DNA from 2 places in the Marinobacter apostichopi genome. Region 2 is predicted to be linked to the other one. Evidence: riboswitches for the same ligand, from Rfam matches in the RefSeq annotation. Region 2 holds a riboswitch; the other holds the start of a gene.
What was found. Region 2 has a riboswitch for thiamine pyrophosphate ahead of thiC (phosphomethylpyrimidine synthase ThiC). Riboswitches for the same ligand answer to the same signal wherever they lie in the genome.
Positions count from the first base shown of each region.

Region 1 (3,409 bases), 1.0 Mb from region 2:
CCACCCACCGATCGGTAATCCGCCAGCTTCTGCCAGTGGATGTCGTCGGGTTGAAGATGTTTTTGTTCAACTGCCGCGCCAACCGCCTGGGCAGTGGCGTTGCATACATGATGTTGCCCCACGGCCACCACGGGTGCTGTATCACAGCGGCCCATGCAGGGTGCGTGCACAACACGCACCTGACTCGGGTCATGCCCATCAGCCAGCGCCTCGTGCAGTGAGCCTGCGCCCGCCAGTTGGCACGAAAGCGAGTCGCATACCCGAAGTGTTATTGCCGGTGGTGGCGATTGCTCGTCATGAACAACATCGAAATGGGCGTAAAACGTGGCCGTTTCATGAATGGCGGCCATGGGTAGGTTCATGAATGTAGAAAGGGCCCGGAGACGGGGCATGGAGAGGCAGCCCTCGGCATCCTGAAGTACATGCAGGTGCTCGATCAGTCGATCGCGGTAGCGCAACGACGAATCAGTACGTTCGTCACCGATCAGGTGCCGCAGCTCTGACAGAACCGACGGTTCCAGTTGTCGGCCACGAAGGCCGGAACGCCGGCGTTTGACCTTCTGTTCGTCTGTTTTCATTATTTTCGACCACGCACCGAAGCACAACAGACAGCATTTTCTGCTGGTCTGGCAGATTACACGTCATTGAAGCATAGCAGTGTGTCGAGGCACCAGAAGATCGGGAATTAGCTGCACAGCGAGACGAATCTGGCTTGGAGCTTAAATATTGATAAGAGGGGGTAAAAATGGAGGCGCGGGTCGGAATCGAACCGGCGTACACGGAGTTGCAGTCCGCTGCATAACCACTCTGCCACCGCGCCGGGTAAAAGTCCGTTTAGGAGGAGGACTTTCATGCTCTCAGGTGGGCATTGAGAGACTGTGTTAACTGGAGCGGGAAACGAGATTCGAACTCGCGACCCCAACCTTGGCAAGGTTGTGCTCTACCAACTGAGCTATTCCCGCTTGGTCAACGAGGGCGTATTCTACGGATTCGGCCGATTCCGTCAACCTCTTTTTTCAACTTTTTGTTTTATAATGGTTTCTGGACAATTTTTAGCCGCCTCCCGCCTGAATACCCGGCTTCAGACAGACCAATTAGCAGCATGATATACTTCGGCCAACTCAACGGGGTGCCCTCTTCGACACAGGGCTGAGACCAGACCCGCGGAACCTGATCCGGATTATGCCGGCGAAGGGATTGAGTGCTCACCACGGTTGGTGGCCCGCGCCATGGTTGCTCCCCCAGTTTTCCCGGAGGAATCTACAACCATGCACCTACCTACCGCACGTTTACTGCTTGCCCTGCTTCTGCCGCTTTCTGCCACTGCACAGGCGGCCAGCGAACTGACTGTTTATACCTATCCTTCCTTTGCCTCAGACTGGGGCCCCGGCCCTGCCGTAAAAACCGCGTTCGAGCAGCAGTGCAGTTGCCAGGTGAACTTCGTGGTTCTGGAAAGCAGCGGCGACATCCTCCAGCGGCTTCGTCTTGAAGGCGATAGCAGCGAGGCGGATGTAGTTCTGGGGCTGGATACCGGCACCATGGAGACTGCCCGACAGACTGGCTTGCTGGCCGCCCACAAGATTGACACCAGTTCTCTGAACCTACCCATTGACTGGGCCGACGACCTGTTCGTGCCCTTTGACTGGGGCTATTTTGCGTTTGTCTACGACACCGAGCAATTGCCCAATCCGCCAGCCAGCCTGGAAGAACTGATTGCTGCGCCGGATGATTTGAAGATCATCATCCAGGACCCGCGCACCAGCACCCCGGGTCTGGGACTTTTGTTGTGGCTGCGCCATGTCTACGGAGACCAGGCGCCAGAGAAATGGACACAGCTCAAGGACAAGATTCTGACCACCACCAAGAGCTGGAGCGATGGTTACTTCTCACTGTTCATGAATGGCGAAGCACCGATGATCCTGTCCTACAGCACCTCGCCCGCCTATCACATGGCGATCGATAAAACCGACCGTTATCAGGCGGCGAATTTTGCCGAGGGGCACTACCTGCAAGTGGAAGTAGCGGCTCTGGTAGATTCATCTAATCAGAAAGAGCTGGGCCGGGAGTTTCTGCAGTTTATGCTGACCGACGGGTTCCAGCTTCACATTCCCCTGAAGAACGTGATGTATCCAGCCATCAACCTTGGCCCTGAATTGCCCGATGTCTTCGATAAACTGATCACTCCAAGCGAAGCCCGCTACTTTGAGCCCGCTGAAGTGGCGAAAAATCGGCGCGCCTGGCTGGACGAATGGCTGAACGCCATGACCCGATAACCGGGCCAGTCGTTTATGTCTGATTTCACTCGCGCTCCTCTCAGTCAACCGGGCTGGCAGCACTGGCCAGGTTGCCTGTTTGCACTGGCGATTGTCTTGCTGACAGTCAGTGGTGCTGGCGCCTTGTTCTGGCAGGCGCCGGCGCTGGACATAGGCGACTTGTGGACTAGCCGTTATCTGCGCAGCGTGGTGCTGTTCACACTCTGGCAGGCGTTCCTGTCGGTATCTATCAGTGTCTTGCTCGCCCTTCCCATTGCCCGGGCGCTGGACCGCCACCGGAAATTTGTCGGGCGCGCCCTGCTGCTAAGGCTGATGGAGCTCAGCCTGGTGATACCCACCATCGTTGCCGTGTCCGGGCTGGTCAGTATGTATGGTCGGCAAGGCTGGCTGACCGTTGCGATTCAAGAGTGGCTGCCGTCCTTGAGTTGGAACCTGTATGGCCTCAACGGCATTGTGCTGGCCCATGTTTTCTTCAATGCACCTCTGGCTGCGCGCATTCTGCTGCAAGCTTTGGAAAGCGCCCCATCGACTCAGCGCCGCATTGCCAGCCAATTGGGCCTTGGCTCACTCTGGCTCTGGCGCAGCCTGGAATGGCCCAGTATCCGGCCGGTTTTACCCGGGATCGTGGCGTTAGTATTCACTCTCTGCTTCACCAGTTTCGCCATTGTCATGACCTTGGGTGGCGGGCCGGCGACATCCACTATTGAAGTCGCCATTTACCAGGCGCTGCGCTTCGAGTTTGATGCTGGCCGGGCGGCACTGCTGGCACTGATACAGCTACTGATCTGCGGAACGCTCTGGTGGCTGGTGTTGCGCAAGGGACTTAACACCGCCCTGATACCCGATCGACAACTCGTCATTAGCCATGCCCGTCCTGATGCGAAAGGCGTCAGAAAGCTGCTGGATAGCGGACTGCTTGCGGCGTTTGGGCTGTTCCTGACCCTCCCTCTGCTCGCAGTGCTGGCCCGAGGCTTGCCAGGGCTGGCCGATGCGCTGATGCCATCGGGCTTTGCTGATCAGGGCCTGCAACTCTTGAAGGCAACTGCGCTCAGCCTCGGCATTGCCCTGCCCGCAGGTGTGGTCTCGGTGGCAACGTCACTGCTGATACTCGGGGCGAAACCGGGCAACACCAACAC
Region 1 covers NZ_AP028070.1:1,740,106-1,743,514, reverse strand. The annotation lists gene QUE89_RS08085 (NADH-ubiquinone oxidoreductase-F iron-sulfur binding region domain-containing protein) at 1-578, opposite strand, end outside; tRNA gene QUE89_RS08080 (tRNA-Cys) at 747-820, opposite strand; tRNA gene QUE89_RS08075 (tRNA-Gly) at 887-962, opposite strand; TPP riboswitch at 1,116-1,214, shown strand; gene thiB (thiamine ABC transporter substrate binding subunit) at 1,269-2,273, shown strand; gene thiP (thiamine/thiamine pyrophosphate ABC transporter permease) at 2,289-3,409, shown strand, end outside.
Region 1: linked by a shared signal. The riboswitch ahead of thiB (thiamine ABC transporter substrate binding subunit) and the one ahead of thiC (phosphomethylpyrimidine synthase ThiC) in region 2 are both predicted to bind thiamine pyrophosphate.

Region 2 (3,409 bases):
CACCCGGGTGGCCTTTGGCCAGGTCAGCCGCGTGCGCCGCGATCTTATAGGTGATGATGCCGGTTTTGACGTCATCCTTGTTGGGCAGGCCCAGGTGCTCTTTGGGGGTGACGTAACAGAGCATGGCGCAGCCGTACCAGCCGATCATCGCGGCACCAATGCCGGACGTGATGTGATCGTATCCCGGTGCGATGTCGGTGATCAGCGGGCCCAGCGTGTAAAAGGGGGCCTCATCGCAGCACTCCAGCTGCTTGTCCATATTCTCTTTGACCAGATGCATGGGCACATGACCGGGACCTTCGATCATCACCTGCACATCGTGTTTCCAGGCAATCTTGGTCAGCTCTCCCAGGGTCTCCAGCTCGCCGAATTGGGCCGCATCATTAGCATCGGCAATGGATCCCGGGCGCAAGCCATCGCCCAGGCTGAAAGACACATCGTACGCTTTCATGATCTCGCAGATGTCTTCGAAGTGCTCGTACAGAAAACTTTCGCGATGATGGGCCAGGCACCACTTCGCCATGATGGAACCACCCCGGGACACAATGCCGGTGGTCCGTGCCGCAGTCAGCGGCACGTGGTGCAACCGGACACCCGCATGGATGGTGAAGTAATCCACGCCCTGCTCCGCCTGCTCGATCAGGGTGTCCCTGAAAATTTCCCAGGTCAGGTCCTCGGCCACGCCACCGACCTTCTCCAGGGCCTGGTATATCGGGACGGTGCCAATGGGAACCGGCGAGTTACGCACAATCCACTCGCGGGTTTCGTGGATGTTCTTGCCGGTGGACAGGTCCATGATGGTGTCGGCGCCCCAGCGAATTCCCCAGGTCAACTTCTCCACCTCTTCCTCAATCGACGAACTCACCGCGGAATTACCGATATTGCCATTAATCTTCACCAGGAAATTTCGGCCAATAATCATCGGCTCCGATTCCGGGTGATTGATGTTGGCAGGAATGATGGCACGGCCACGGGCTACTTCGTCCCGGACGAATTCCGGTGTAATTTCCGCTGGCAGGTTGGCGCCGAACGACTGCCCAGGATGCTGATCCTTCAGCAGGCCGCGCTCCCGGGCCTCCTGCAACTTCTGGTTTTCCCGGATGGCGATGTACTCCATCTCCGGGGTGATGATGCCATTGCGGGCATAATGCATCTGACTGACATTGCAGCCGGGCTTGGCCCGCAGGGGACTGCGCTCGTCCATGAACCGAAGCGGATCCAGCCGGGGGTCGCCCATGCGGCGCCGGGTGAATTCCGAGCTGTAGCCGGACAGAGATTCCACGTCGTTACGCTCTGCGATCCAGCTTGCGCGAATCGGCGCCAGCCCTTTGCGCAGGTCAATAGTAGCCTCGGGATCGGTGTACGGCCCGGAGGTGTCGTAGACCATCACCGCTTCGTTCTTTTCTCCTCCCATCTCGGTCGGGGTATCGGCCAGTGAAATCTCGCGCATGGGTACCCGGAGATCGGACCGGCTGCCAGACACGTAAACCTTGCGGGAATTGGGTAGCGGCTTGACCGCTGCGGAATCCACCTGGGCGGAATCACTGAGGTAGGTAGGTAGCTCTGTCATCGTTTGCTCCCGGAACTTTTATTGGATGTCGGGTCGCGTATGACGGAGCTGAGCACGGTCTCCCCCTGTTCGATCGGAGACACGATTTGCCAATCAGCTATGTGGTCTTAATTCCTACGCCGGTATTATCCGGATCAGGTCGCGGGTTCTGCGTTGCAATCTCAGCCATCTGCCCATATCTAGTTTAGGCAGACCAGCACCCCGTCAAGACGCGAATCTGTTTTGTGTGACACCGCAAATGAGTGCCGTTTGCAAGTGTAGAGCTGTGACTGATTATTGTCCATAATGGCGCACCAAAGCCTTATCAACGGTCTGTTTCTGCACAACTTGCACAGTGCAGCGACCATATCAGCGTTTGCGAGTAGGACGCTCACGTCCACAAGTATTCAGGAGAAACAATGAAGAAACGTCTGCTTTCCGGACTTGTTGGTCTCATGGTGGCTCAACCTGCCCTGTCCATCGATCTGATGGAAACCTATGAGAAAGCACTGTCCTACGACTCCGGCATTGCCGCCGCCCAGGCCAGTTTCGAAGCCCAGCAAGCCGCCAGCGATGTGACTCGCAGCGTGCTGCTACCCCAGCTCGGCGCATTTGGCGAAGCCAATTACATTGATGTGGAGGGCCCCAACCAGGACAACAGCTACCGCGAACTGGCCTACGGAGTTCAACTCACCCAACCCCTGTTCCGGGCCGACGCCTGGTTCGATTATGACGCCAGCCAGTTTCAAACCGAGTCTGCTCGCGCCGATTACAACCTCGCTCAACAGCAGTTGATCTTGGATGTGGCCACAGCCTACTTCAACGTACTCCGCGCCCGGGACACCGTCATCACGACCCGCTCAGCGGAGGCCGCAATCCAGCGTCAGTATGAGCAGGCCCAGGAGCGTTTCGACGTTGGCCTGATCGCCATTACCGAAGTCTACGAGGCACGCGCAACCTACGACGACACTCGCAGTCAGCGTATTGTTGCGGAAAACCAGCTCAATATTGCCCAGGAACAGGTGGCACGTCTGACCGGTGAATTCCCGGAAGAGATCGAAAATCTGCGGCAGAATTTCCCACTGGGTCGACCGGACCCGATGGATCCGTCAGCCTGGGAGACCACGGCTCTCGATCAAAACTGGTCTGTCCAATCGGCGCTGTACGAATTGAATGTCAGCGAAGCCAATCTCAAGTCCGCCAAGGCGGGCCACTACCCCACCCTGGACCTGAACGCCTCGTACGGGAAAACCAAAACCGACGGGCTGGAAGATCCCAGCTCTTTCCAGATGCAACGGGATGGCACTACAACGCAGGGTGTGATTGGCGTGACTCTGAACGTGCCACTTTACACCGGCGGTGGAACTCAGGCCGGCGTTCGCCAACGGCGTTCCTTGGTCACAGTCGCCGAACAGTCACTGAAAACCGTTCGTCGAGACGTACGGGTGAGCACACGCAGCCTGTTCTTGACCGTAAATAACAACATTGAGACTGCCTCGGCACTTGAGCAGACCATTGTCTCCCGCCGCAGCGCCCTGGACGCCACCCGAGCCGGGTACGAGGTTGGTACACGAAACATTGTTGAGGTACTGGATGCCGAGCAGGCCTATTACGTGGCGCTCAGGGACTACGCCAACTCTCGCTACGACTACGTAATCAACACCCTGCAGCTCAAGCAGGCTGCCGGAACGCTGAGCCCACAGGATCTGGTTGCACTGAACAACTGGCTGAGTGAATCGGCGCCGGGTATCGAAGCGTTGGCCAACGAAGACAAGGTTTTGGACAGCCCAGTCCAGTAAGACGCGAGGCGGGCTCGACTCCGGGCTCGCCTTAAATCCGCTCTACGATCCCGTCGACAAC
Region 2 covers NZ_AP028070.1:732,220-735,628, reverse strand. The annotation lists gene thiC (phosphomethylpyrimidine synthase ThiC) at 1-1,570, opposite strand, end outside; TPP riboswitch at 1,665-1,784, opposite strand; gene QUE89_RS03350 (TolC family outer membrane protein) at 1,969-3,348, shown strand; gene waaA (lipid IV(A) 3-deoxy-D-manno-octulosonic acid transferase) at 3,380-3,409, opposite strand, start outside.